3 regions of the Pullulanibacillus sp. KACC 23026 genome follow, and region 1 is predicted to be linked to each of the others. Evidence: riboswitches for the same ligand, from Rfam matches in the RefSeq annotation. Region 1 holds a riboswitch; each other region holds the start of a gene.
What was found. A riboswitch is a leader RNA that binds a small molecule or an ion and turns the genes downstream of it on or off. The one in region 1 is predicted to bind cyclic di-GMP.
Positions count from the first base shown of each region.

Region 2: it holds a riboswitch for cyclic di-GMP, as region 1 does, so the genes downstream of both, PU629_RS02940 (anti-repressor SinI family protein) here and PU629_RS02385 (WxL domain-containing protein) in region 1, are expected to answer to the same signal.
Region 3: it holds a riboswitch for cyclic di-GMP, as region 1 does, so the genes downstream of both, PU629_RS20635 (DUF7125 family protein) here and PU629_RS02385 (WxL domain-containing protein) in region 1, are expected to answer to the same signal.

Region 1 is NZ_CP119107.1:529,966-534,242, forward strand. It holds gene PU629_RS02380 (WxL protein peptidoglycan domain-containing protein) at 196-1,251, opposite strand; gene PU629_RS02385 (WxL domain-containing protein) at 1,398-1,961, opposite strand; cyclic di-GMP riboswitch class I at 2,085-2,168, opposite strand; gene PU629_RS02390 (hypothetical protein) at 2,374-3,306, opposite strand; gene PU629_RS02395 (nitric oxide synthase oxygenase) at 3,640-4,277, opposite strand, start outside.
Region 2 is NZ_CP119107.1:662,255-666,531, reverse strand. It holds gene PU629_RS02955 (helix-turn-helix transcriptional regulator) at 218-1,165, opposite strand; gene PU629_RS02950 (CBO0543 family protein) at 1,545-2,099, shown strand; gene PU629_RS02945 (YjcZ family sporulation protein) at 2,282-2,410, shown strand; cyclic di-GMP riboswitch class I at 2,606-2,689, shown strand; gene PU629_RS02940 (anti-repressor SinI family protein) at 2,719-2,841, shown strand; gene PU629_RS02935 (methyltransferase family protein) at 3,553-4,107, opposite strand; gene PU629_RS02930 (MarR family winged helix-turn-helix transcriptional regulator) at 4,125-4,277, opposite strand, start outside.
Region 3 is NZ_CP119107.1:4,446,058-4,450,334, forward strand. It holds gene PU629_RS20630 (hypothetical protein) at 1-191, opposite strand, end outside; gene PU629_RS20635 (DUF7125 family protein) at 205-1,626, opposite strand; cyclic di-GMP riboswitch class I at 1,782-1,862, opposite strand; gene PU629_RS20640 (methyl-accepting chemotaxis protein) at 2,454-3,275, opposite strand; gene PU629_RS20645 (MutS-related protein) at 3,815-4,277, shown strand, end outside.

The DNA of each region.
Region 1 (4,277 bases):
CGCAGAAACGCGGGGACGGTTCTGGTGTTTCAGTGTTCTTCTGTTTAGGCTACTAACAGACTGTCATGGGAGCAGGCAAACTCGGGCGAAGGGCTGTAACGGACATAGAGTCCATTACAGCCCATTTTTATATGGTTTTTAATTGATAGCTCCCTCTTCTAGTGTGGGGGCGATCCACCTATTTTTCCAGTCATTCTAAGATTTCCTCTTGGCTCTCCCCATAAGGAACACGATCATCCCAACAAGAACGACAATAATCACAAAAAGAAGGGCCACGCCAATCCATACCCACATCGGCTGGCCTTTATTGCCTGTTGCCGCTTGAGGAGGATTATATTTTTGGGCATACTGTTTGACTTCATTACTGCCGATGGTAAACTTTTTGGTCGCCTTTAGAGTGGTATCTCCAACTTTTCCATTAAGATGAATGAGGTAATTCCCATGATTCAGTGTTTTATTTTGCCATTGAATGGGATATCTGATTTTTGATTTTGGAGCCATGTTGAACGGGCCAAATTGACCACTAAAGAGCTTCTTTCCGTTGTTAGTTGAAACGGTATAGGTCCCCGTCACACCATCTTGAATTTTTTGAGAATCATTTGCCATCTCAATATAGGCTGTCCCTTTATTCGGTGCAAAGCCTGCATTTCCAACCACGAAATGAGACGCTGTCTTATTAGGCAAATTTAATTGAACCGCAACTGCAAAGACGGTCTCTGTTTTGATAACAAAATTAGCCTTTCCTTTACCCGCTTGTTGTTTGGTTTGGGTTTGAGTTCCTGGAATAGTAAAGAGGATGCCTCCAAGCAGGTTTTGTCCACCTGTATCGGGAACAGTGAGTTGAATCGGAACCACAACTGAAGAGGAAGGCGGGACCGTTACACTTTTTTCAACTTTCAAATAGTTGGCCATCTTAATAGCATCAGGTAAAAGGACAGCATCGGATGAGTCTAAATTCTGCTTGTACATCATTCCACCAGTAGGATTCGTAAAGGCATTAGCAGGTGCGATGCTAATTTTAACAGGCCTATCCTGATTATTGGTTATTTTTACGCTTAGCGTTTGTTTAGTATTGGCATGGACGGATAGGTCAAAGTAGCCTTTTGTTTGCGGATTTTGGTTTTTAGGATAGACCGGTCCAATGGTTAAGGGGATTGTGGAATCCTGAGCCATCGCTTTCCCATGAATGAATCCTGTGACTATCAAACAAAAAAGCCAAAAAGAGAGAAGTAGCCGCGCTGCTTTCATCATGAATCACCCCTGATTCTTTATCTTAACCAAGTTCTACTTTTTAATTAATATGTACATAAATGAATGGCCTAAGTCGAAACTAATAAAAAAGACAATAAAAAAACCATACCTATAAAAGGCATGGTTAAAATTCTATCTTAAATGAATCATGGTCCTGTTGTAACAGTAACAGCGACTGTGGAGGTATAAGTTCCAGCATACACATCTTTTGGATTAAGGGTTAGTGTCAAGGCATTATCCGGAAAACTAACGGTATAAGTGCCCATTCCACCATCAACAGCTGCACTTAAGAGCTTAAGACCTGCAGAATTATCAATGGTACCATTTTTCTTTGTAACCGTTGAAGCATCGCTGGAACCTGTTCCAGGCGTTACTTCTGTTGGTGATGCTAGGCTAAGAGAATCTGTTGGGAGTGTGTGCGAGCTATCAGAAGTTTTAAACGGAGTAGCTGAAACCACAACATTCCAACCAGCTCCCGTACCTCTTGCATCAGTTACTGTAAGGCTACCCATGCTGGCAGTAGTTGTTTGAACTGATCCGTCCAAGGTGACGGATGAAAAATCCCCAACAGTAGGGTCGGTTGTTACGCCAAGGTCTCCCCCAGTAATCGTGGTGCTTGCTGCAAAGGCAGATTTACTGCCAATAAAAACTGTACATACAAGTGCTAATGCAGAAACAGTGGATAAGAACTTTCTAGATGAGATCTTCATATTTATCGATTTCCCCTTTTTAATCGTTTTGAGATAAGATTTTTGTCCAAAAGCTAAAATCCTTCTAACTGATAAAAATGAAGAATATCGAATTAAACTTATAAAAGTTTAATCTTTCCATTCTTCGGTAACCCAGCCACCATTGTCTAAGACATTAGGTCTGTGGTTTTGCGTCATCGTCTTTCAACGATTTTGCCTTTTCGGAAATGAGAACGATTAAGACTCTCTTTGTCTATGTCGAATTTTGTCGTTCAACACTCACAAGTAGAATCTTACAACGGAATCCAGCTAAAGAATAGACATCAAATTTATCCAATAAATTTCCCTTAATTTGGTTAGCCATTATGAAACGCAGGGACGGTTCTGGTGTTCCACAATTTCAGTGAAACACCAGAACCGTCCCCATGTTCCATTATTGCCCCAAAACACTGAGAGATGCAGCATCCGATATATCTGTGACCTTTCCTTGGCTAAGATCAACTGCATAACGTCCATTGGTCGAAGAGTGACCAGATACTAATGTAGAATATCTTACAATATAGTAGTTATTGTACGTTTCTTCGAAGAGCACAAAATGATTCTTGTCTTGTACCAGATCATTTTTATCTCGCAAATAATCTTTAACTAAAGAAACAGCTTTGTTTTGATTGGCTTCTTCGATGGCCGCTTGATTTTGGCTGCCTTCATCAGACGCCTGATTCGTCACTTTATCTAGTTCGAAAAATGTACCGCCACCATATAAAATGAGTTTCTGGCTGTCCGAAGTAATAAATGAAACGAGGCAAAGTCCATTTGCGTCAGTGGCGTCAAGCTCCGTAACCGAATCCCCCGTAATTCCAAGTTGTTCAAAGTTAACTCGGTAATTGGTTGGAAAAGTGCTTTTGGCGATCACTTTCTTTGTATAAACAGGATGGGTTGCCGTATGTTTCATCACTTCAAAGTTGTCGCCAAAGCAAGTGACCTGATCCTTTGAAAGCACCAATTGTTTCCCTGTTATGGTCTGGATGTCGTTACTGCTATAAGTTCCCGCAGGCCCATAGGCGATTGCCTTCTTAATTTGCCATTGGCCGTAAAAAAAAATTTCACTTTCCTTCTTTTCGCTGGTACTTGTTGTGCCAGTAGCGGCGTCCCCCGTGGGCTGAATCGATTTCGGTGATTGCATAGACTTCCCAGTAGACTGATGGCTAGCTCCCGATGATTGGTTGGTTTTTGCAGATTGATCCGTTTGGCTGGATGATTCATGCCCTGATGGTTGCGATGTGACAGCCTTTTCAGATGATGCGCCGCAAGCAGACAACGTGACGAAAAGATAAGCGGATAAAACGGTGTAAATAAAAAATTTCAATTTTAAAACTCCTCCCCCCTTTCTCTATTCTAGCAAAACTTGGTAATTAGGTTAAGGGCTCCTCTCGATTTAGTGTTGGTTAGGAAATAAATTATCTGGTTATATTTGACAAGGAGCTTATGCGTATCCTGACAAATCCAAGCCGCCATTTTATCATGCCTGCCACTCCATGGTAAAAGCTTTGAGTCTATTCTCTCTACCCCCAACGTTTAGCGAGTTTAAGACGAATGGTGAACTTCCTCATAAAAAATGCAGTTAAGCAATTGTCCGAAGGCGTAAAAAAAGCGATCCCAAAGGAACCGCTCTTTCCAATTATAATTTGCAGAAATTCATTTAATAGGGCTTAGGCTGGCGGAAGTAGTTAGGCGTTTTCATTTCATTGTTATAGGATTGATGAAAAATATGGGTCGCTGCAGGGGATAAAGGGGGAATCAGCCAGGTCCAATTGCCGGTAACCGCTCTTCCGCTTTCCCGTTCCTTTTCCTCAAATTTTTTAAACTGTTGTGCCGCCGTATGGTGATCGACAATACTAACCCCATCTTCTTTATAAGAATAAAGAACTGCCGTATTAAGCTCTATAAGGGCCCTATCCTTCCAAAGAGAGGCACTATTTTTAAAATCCAACCCCATTAATCGTCCGACTGGCGGGAGCATATTATACCGATTTTCATCAGCAAAGTTTCTCGCGCCGATCTCCGTCCCCATATACCAGCCATTAAAAGGAGCAGCTGTATAAGTAATGCCGCCTATTTCAAGTTTCATATCCGAAATAATAGGAACGGCATACCATTTTAAATGTAACTCTTCAAATCCTTTAAGAGAAGGATGCCGAATTTGGACCTCAAGCAGAATCTCCTCTGGAATATCGGCTAATTTTGGCTGATTATTATTGATTTGTATGACTAATGGCAGGACATCAAATTTCCCAAACTTCGGTTCCCAGCCTAAATCTATACAAGCCTTTGTAAAAG
Region 2 (4,277 bases), 130 kb from region 1:
TTATCCAATATTTTGGGTCGGAACCAGCGAAGCTTCCGTAGAGGCCCGATTTACTTGATTCCTCGACCATGCTTGATGCCTGGCTGTTGCTCAATTCATCCAATTGAAATTAATTGGTCCGTTTCCTCCAACCGATGCAAGACCTACTTTGCATTATCTCTCACCCCTTTATGTTTACTTACTCCGATTATAAAATGACGCTACTGACACCAGTATGTCAGTAGCGTTTTAAGATTTTTTGAGCTTCCTCACTAATCCGACTTCTGAATGATTCAGGCTCCAAAACAATCGCATCGGCTCCCCAACTAAGGACCCATTGCAGCACTTCGTCCAAGTGACGAACACGTAAGACCACAATAAGTCCATCTTGATGCTCTGCCATTTCCTCTATGTAATGATAGCTCGATTCCTTTACCTTATCAGCGACCTCATGGTTAAATCGAAGGCGGACATGTAAGTGTCTATCATCCAGCGGGGTATACTCGCTTAAGTTAAACTGTATCGGGAATTCAAATCGTTGCCTCAACTCGATCAATTCTGTCATTCGGGACAAGCGAAAATGACGAATTTCTTGGCGCAAATCACACCGGGCTACGAGCATCCATGATCCTTCAACTAACACCAATCCATAGGGAGCAACAGTACGAACACTATGTCGTTCCCCTTCAGAATCTGCAAGTCCTTTTGTATAATGAAAGCCGATTTTTCTCTCATCTAATATCGCTCGACGTATCTTTTCTAGATAGTCTTTTTCTTTTGACTGAGTAACCGGTTTATCAGAAATGAGCAAACGCATTGCTTTACGTACACGAGAGGTTTCATTGAGAACACTCTCTGGTAAAATGGCCTCAATTTTGCTCCGAGCATCTTGAGCTTTGATGCGATAATCATCATCAAATCGTTGTTCGATAAAGTCCGTTCCAATCAGCAAACTCACGACTTCTGGAACCGTGAAACTAATTGGAGGCAGGAAATAGCCTTCCATAAGAGAATAGCCTGTCCCAGGGGCCCCTATTATCGGAACACCCGCTTCACACAATGCCTCGATGTCACGGTAGATCGTTCGCACACTAGTTTCAAATTGGCTCGCCAAATCTACGGCCCGTACAACGTCTTTACGTTGTAACCTCAGCACGATCGCTAACAAACGGTCTGTTTTGTTCATTGATTCTCCCCTTAAATGTTCATTGTAAAATAAACATACCACATCTTAATTGAGAAGATGATTTTATGAATCTAGAGTTGTTTGACATTGACGTGTATTGGCATCTATGTGGGAATCGCTAATAATAATTGAAGGCTTCTATTGTCGTTTTTCCGTTAACGGTCCCGATTGTGAAAACCTCTTTACTTTAAGGGACGTTCTTTTATAAACGAAATGACTTGTTTCGTCATGTTGGGCAGATACGAAAAAACGATCACTTAGAATGCAATCGTCTCTTAGATCGGATCATTTATAACCAAATCCTCGGACTGTTTATGTGTTAATCAATTTTTTTAGGACAAACTTTAATTAGAGTTCATTTAGATTTGGAGTTCTTATAATGACGAATAGTCAAGAAATCATTCAAAAAATTGATAACGTGTCTGACAAGCTAAACCAAAATGTTTACCAAGTGAATGACATTTGGGTTCATGACGTTGTTTTTACCTGGAGATGGTGGATCGGGTTGCTCCTCACGATAATGCCTTGGATTTTATGGATTTTCTTTAGAAAAAAAGAAAGTACAGATCGATTTCTTTATATCGCATTTATTATTATTCTTCTCTGTGTCTTACTCGATGTTACGGGTGACCAATATGGAATATGGCGTTATAGATTTAATTTAGTTCCTATTGTACCAACCTATTTCCCATGGGATTTTACTTTAATGCCTGTTACGATCATTTCGCTCATGCAATTCCAACCAAAATTAAGCCCTATTATAAAAGCAATCGTATTTTCCTTAGGGACATCCTTTATTGGAGAACCACTATTTCAATGGATAGATGTTTACGAACCAATACATTGGAAATACGAGTATTCTGTACCTATCCAATTTTGCATCTACCTTTTATGCCATTGGATTTATCAAAAAAGATTCTACGTGGAAAAATAAGGGAGTGAATATTAGTCTCTATTGCTCTGCTTAATGAATAATGACAATATAGATCCTGATCCCCTAACAGGATAGCCCATGTCATCAAATAGCCCTTTCCATATATAACAAACATTTGCCCCTTACATTCAGCTTCTTAAGTTCATATGATGAAGTATCCAGAACAAAAGGAGTTGAAAAAAATGGGATACGGAGCTATGGGCGGCGGCCAATGCTGTTACGGTGGCGGCGGCGGTATGGGCGCAGGATTTGCGCTAATCGTTGTTCTATTCATTTTGTTGATTATCGTAGGGACTGCCTACGTTTATTAATTAGTTTTATTTAGGGTAGACCATTTATCCACCCTTCTCAAAATAGCGTCCTCCACCGGGGCGCTATTTTATTGTGTATTTTAGGTCTTTTAATCAGAAACATCACTTTTTTGTAGAAATCTGCCGAATTATAATTGTTTTTTTATTTTCGGAAAAGATAGTAATATTTAAGATATAAATTTAATGCATGTTTAATTCAGAAAATAGCAAACCTCTCTAAAGAGTGGGACGCAAAGCTACAGGTCTAAAGTTTTTAACTAAGATGGCTGTGCTACCTGAGGTATTTTTAATATTTTTGGAGGAAAGCCATGTCTGAAATCAAAGAAAGCAATTTAGATAAAGAGTGGGTTAAATTAATGCTCCTCGCGAAAGAAATCGGTTTATCTATAGCAGAAGTCAGAGACTATCTAAATAAAAAATCAAAATTATAAATGCGTAATAGGAGTCTACTGGGAATTAGAGTTACCCATAGCCGCCCTGTTACAAAATAGTTTAATTGAGTACTTACTTTATGTAACCAGCCTCTATTAGTTAGTTTTGTGCTAGATGTTGGTCAGATTACATCAAAGACACCGCTCTAGCTTTTTAATGGTTCTTAATTTTTGAATATGAGAGACTGTTCCCTGCTTTCTCCAAAAGGCCTTTCAAATTCACTTATACAGTTGACATTTTGGATATAAATAATCCATTTGGTCATTTTACTTTGAAAACAGTATTGTAACTTTTTTCTCTGTGTGAACAGTGCTAAAATCTTAAATACGGTTATTTCGATTAAAGAAAATCTTTAGTTAAAATAACCGTATTTTTTTATCTTATTAAACAAGTCTAGTAAAACTAGATTCATATTCCGCCACCAATTTTCGTTATAATTAAGCTTGTGATAAGGCAGCTTTTCAAGAATTTATCTCAGCAACCCCCCCTATATATTTTTGCTTTTTTCAAATCTGGGCAAGCATTAAAAAGACACCTTTCCTAATTTGGAAATGCGCCATGGTGATTATCATTTATCTCTTGCTGTAGCGTTGTACTGCGCAGTAAGGGATACAGTTTAAATAACATCATTCTTCAAAGCTCTCTTCTCTCTTCACTTGAACAAGCTAAAATGAATTTAGAAACATATTTTGTACTTTCTCTTTAATTCTCTAGTATAGAAACGGAATAATTCTCCAAGTCTTGGACATATATTGTTTGTATTGTTCACCAAATAGTGTCACAAGAGCTCTCTCTTCAATTTTTATACGATACGAATAAGCAAGAAAAAATAAAATGATATTTATAATAATGGCAACGTAGGAAGAAGAAGATAAAGCAAATCCTAAAAATGTCAAAAATGACCCTAAATAACCAGGATTACGAATATATTTGTATAAACCACTTTGAATTAACTTATGTTCGCCCTGCATTCCGACATTCCTACTGTAAAATCTACCCAATTGTTTCATTGAAGAATATCTAATCCATACTCCAATTAATCCAACGATAACACCAGAAAACAACAACGAATTATATTTATTTGCTGTAAAGGAATACATAAATTTTGGAATGGTTATCATCAATCCTAAAGCTACTCCAATATAAAAACTAGAGCCACGATTTTGTTTTTCTTCTTTAACAGGTTTTCTTCTATTAAATTCTAATAGGAAATATAGAACAATAGGCAAATATCCAACAAAGGCCATAATTTCTTCACCTTTCATTTATAAAAGCATTCAACCTAACTCATGTTTTTATCAATAAGGTCACGCAGTTTAGATATACCTTCAGTAATGATTAATTGCTCTTCTTTTTTCGCTGACTTTACTTTTGAAAGCAAAGGCCCATAATAATCTGGAATTAACTTTTTAATGTAGTCCTTAACTTGTTCTGA
Region 3 (4,277 bases), 880 kb from region 1:
TATATAGAATCATTTCCAGATTCAATTTCAGTTAATATCGATAAGGCAACTAAACTATTTATTATTGGCTTCAGATGTTCAGTCGATCGTCCTAATCGACTTGCTAGACTTTCTAATGTTTCCATTGCAAAAGGATTTTCTTCAAAAAAATAGGTGCATTCCACTTGTAATAATAACGATATATCTGTCATATAATCTCGCTCCTTAAACCAATTGGATAAGTGGTTTCTCCGAAATCGTTTCCACAAGAAGGGGTTCAGAAACAAACCCACTTGTTGATTTGGTTAATTGGAGATATTGATAATTACCATCAACCCAAGTACGAATAACTCCATTTGATGTCCTCTCTAAAAACGAGGAGGTTTCTTTACCTATTTCAGAAAAATTGCAAAGAGCAAGTATTGTGTTTCCGGTAGTTCTTGCTCTGGTAGATTCTTCAGCAAAAATTCGTTTAACAAAATCCGGTCCTCTTAAAGAAAAAATTGCGCTTAAATCATAAAAAACAAACCAATCATCTAATGTGTTAAAGTTTCGAGTTACCATTTTAGTCAACTCACCATTTAAAAAGCCTAAGTAATCTTCGTTCGATACATCTTTTACATTCAAGACATTGTCTTTGAAGACATCTGGGACTTCCCGATTATACTGTTCTATAAAATACATCTTATCTTGTTTGCAGGCTTCTTCTAAATCAACACCATATAATTTATAGACTTTTTGAAGATCCTCGATAGTGGTCAGACTAGAGGGTTGTGCAATGATTCGATCCCCCTCTAGTATTCTTTTCGTTATAATAGAACCAATTAGATATTTGTAGTTTGCTTTACTATTTGTGTCAATTAATAGCGTTGATCCTCTTGTGATTCCGCCGGAGAGTAGTTGATCTAATTTTCCAATTCCAGTTGACACTTTATCATGTGCTTTAATTAATACATCTTCAACAACTGAGAGTGCTGGAACTAGATGAATCCCTTTATCTGTTAGTCGATAAATATGTTCACCTTCAATAATTTTGCGACCTCTCATTTTTATAACTTCAAGTGTCCGTTTACGAAATTTCTGCATTTGTTCTTCTATAGAAAGACGGATTACCCCATCTGCTACATAATGTTCAAATGTATCTTCACTATTTGAATTTGCCCGTTCACTTAGTAACATTGAAGTTAGCGAGAATTTACGTAGAATATTCCTCAGATTATAGAGTGCCTCTCTATTTTCCTTCTGATCTTTATAGATATATTGAAGGAGACTAATACTATCTACTACAACTCTCTGGCAATTTATTTCTTGTATTAATTGCTCAAATAGACCATTAGGTTGTTTCATTTGCTCTAAAAGAACTTCAGGTTTTATACTTATAAAACGTAAAAGATTCTGCTTTTCTAGTTTTTTTAGATCCCAACCAAACGCTTCCATATCTTGATAGATCTGGTGAGGGAATTCTTCAAAGGTAATGTATATACCCGTTTCACCAGATTTCAAAGCTCCATGTACAAGGAATTGTACACCTAATGTTGTCTTTCCCGTTCCTGGTGCCCCTTCAACAATAATTGCCGATCCTTTTGGCAGTCCTCCATATAATATTTTGTCAATTCCAGCTACTCCTGATTCAGTAATATTCTGCATAAATGCCGCCCTCTATATTTATATATTGTTAAAAAAAGGATCTTAAAATGATACCTTCATAATCACATCAAATACTTAAAGGCAACCTACCTAAAATACGAGCAACTAAAAGAGCTCCCTCCACGAAGTTGGACGAGCCCTTGAACTCTAACCACTTCGGTAACCGGCTACCATAGCAACGCTTTAGGTCCGTGGCTTTGCGTCTCCATCTTTCAATGGGTTTGCCTTTTCGGATTCGATTTTATAGTTTATCCGAATGATCATGAACTTCATTCCATTCGTAAATGACTTTGGATCTCAAACAAAAAAACGTCTCAATTATATAATTTATATTATCACAAAAATAATTTATCCGATATCATGAACCAGATAGCCCTTATAATAAAGCCAAGTCTAGCCTTCAATGAAATTGGAACTATAATGGTCAAACAGCCAGTCAAGTACAAGATACGGGTACTTATGCCTTTGAAGTTCAAGCTGATGGAGATTGGTCCATAAAAATTCAATAGAGGCTGGGACAAAGCTAAACTAACTGACTTAAATTCCGAACACTAAATGTTTATAAGGACAGAAACAAATAGGAAACGCAGTCAAAATACAGAGACTCCTCGCGGGAACAGCATGTGTCAGAAGACCCCGCAAGCAAGGGTTTTCCTTGTTGAGGAGGCTTGGGCCGTGCACGCGGAAAGCGATGTATTTTGACTAGCGTTTCATCAAAGATTTAACTTATAAATGAAAAACCGAACCCATCACGTTAAAACGTGTGAATAAGTTCAGTTTTTTTCTATTCGTCAACTATTTTTGTCCCAGTCGCTTTCTATAAGTGACTAATTAACCATGATCCTTGCGAGTTCCGCTAACTTCTCGCTTATGGTGACGATTTGACTTAGAGTCTCTGATGTTGCGTTAATCGTTTTTGTTTGTACACTCAACTCGGCTACAAGATCTCCTACTTCGCGTTGAATTTGATTGAGAGAATCGATGACATGATCCGTCGAGTTAAGAATGGTTGTCGATGATGTCTTAGTGTTTTGAGAAAGTCTTCTAATTTCATTGGCTACGACAGAAAAACCTTTCCCTTGTTCTCCAGCACGCGATGCCTCAATAGCTGCATTGAGACCGATCAAATTTGTTTGAGAAGACACTTTTGCAATAACATTAGCCACTTGACTAATTTCAACTGTAGAATCCTCCACCCTTTTACTATTATTAACGAGTTGTTGTGAAGTGGTTTGTAATTCTGCTGCAGTATGGCTAATCCCTTCTAAGGACGTGTTCAACGTTTGCATCATTGTCAGCAATTCATCGGCTGCATTTTGCAGGATCTCTTTGTTCTCAGTGGATATAAATACACACATAGAACCCACTATACTTCCATCGCTAATAATCGGAACACCCGTACCTTGATAAGGAATTCCACCGGTCAATTGTTTATTCCCTATTCGAGATATAACCTGACCCGTCGTCACAACTTCCTTCCCAATACTTCCCTCTAATAATGGCTTGCCTTCTCCAAAGACATCTAGATAGAAATCATCACCTGAAATCGCATGTATATACCCTTCCTTGTCTGTGACAACAAGTTGGGCATATGGAATTAATTTGTGGAAGACATCAGATACCATAATTATAGTTTCAAGTTTATTCATTATATAAGGTTCTCCTTAAAATCGATTTCACTTTTTTCAGCTTCCTATACTTTATCGGAAGTTTTAAGAAAAAATTTAAATCTTCCCTATTTAAGCACCTTTTTTCTTTTATAACCTGTCAATTCATGGTAATGGTTGCTACTCTACCCTTTTTATCAAGTTTAACGCCATCCATTTCCATATCCACCCACTTTTAACTCATTATCCGATTAACTCGATATACGAGTATTCTTGGAAAATATTTAGAAATACGCTTCAATAGACAATTTGGCCGCTCTCCGTTTGGCGTAAATAAGGCGAGGCGCTCCCGCTATTCAAGGCACCATGCCTGCCCCTCCAATGAAACCTCCATCTAACTATTAAACTCGTATTTGTTATTCAATAGCAAATAAAATTAAGTTAACAACATAATAAAATAACCCCGAACAGTTCCAAACCATTTGGGGTTACTTTCAACTTTTATGGGTAATGGAATTTTATGTTAGAATAAATAAGTAAATATTATGAATAATTATTAAAAAAGCAAAGGATGTTTTAAATTGAGCACTATTTTTATTATCTTATCAGCTAGTGTTGTAATAACTCTCTTGGTGTTTTTTAATAGCAAAAAACACCGACTGCAAGAGAATAAAAAATTAGTGAACCAATGGAATGATAAGGATTATAAACGAAACGAGGAACCTATTAAATCTGTAAGAATGTATTGGAATAGCTATGAACCTACAAAGAATCAAGTTTCTATAGATGATCTCACTTGGAATGATTTATCTATGGATACTGTATTTCAAAAAATTAATTTAACACACACTAGTATAGGGGCGGAGAAATTATACTGTAATCTTAGGTCTATTAATTTAAATGAAAACTACTTTAATGAAAAGGAGCCCTTTATCAGAGCGCTCTTTGAAACAAGAGCATTGCGAGAAGAAATTGAATTAAAGTTAATGGCATTAGGGAAGAAGTCGTTTACCGATACTTCTTCTTTCCTTTACCAAATTACGG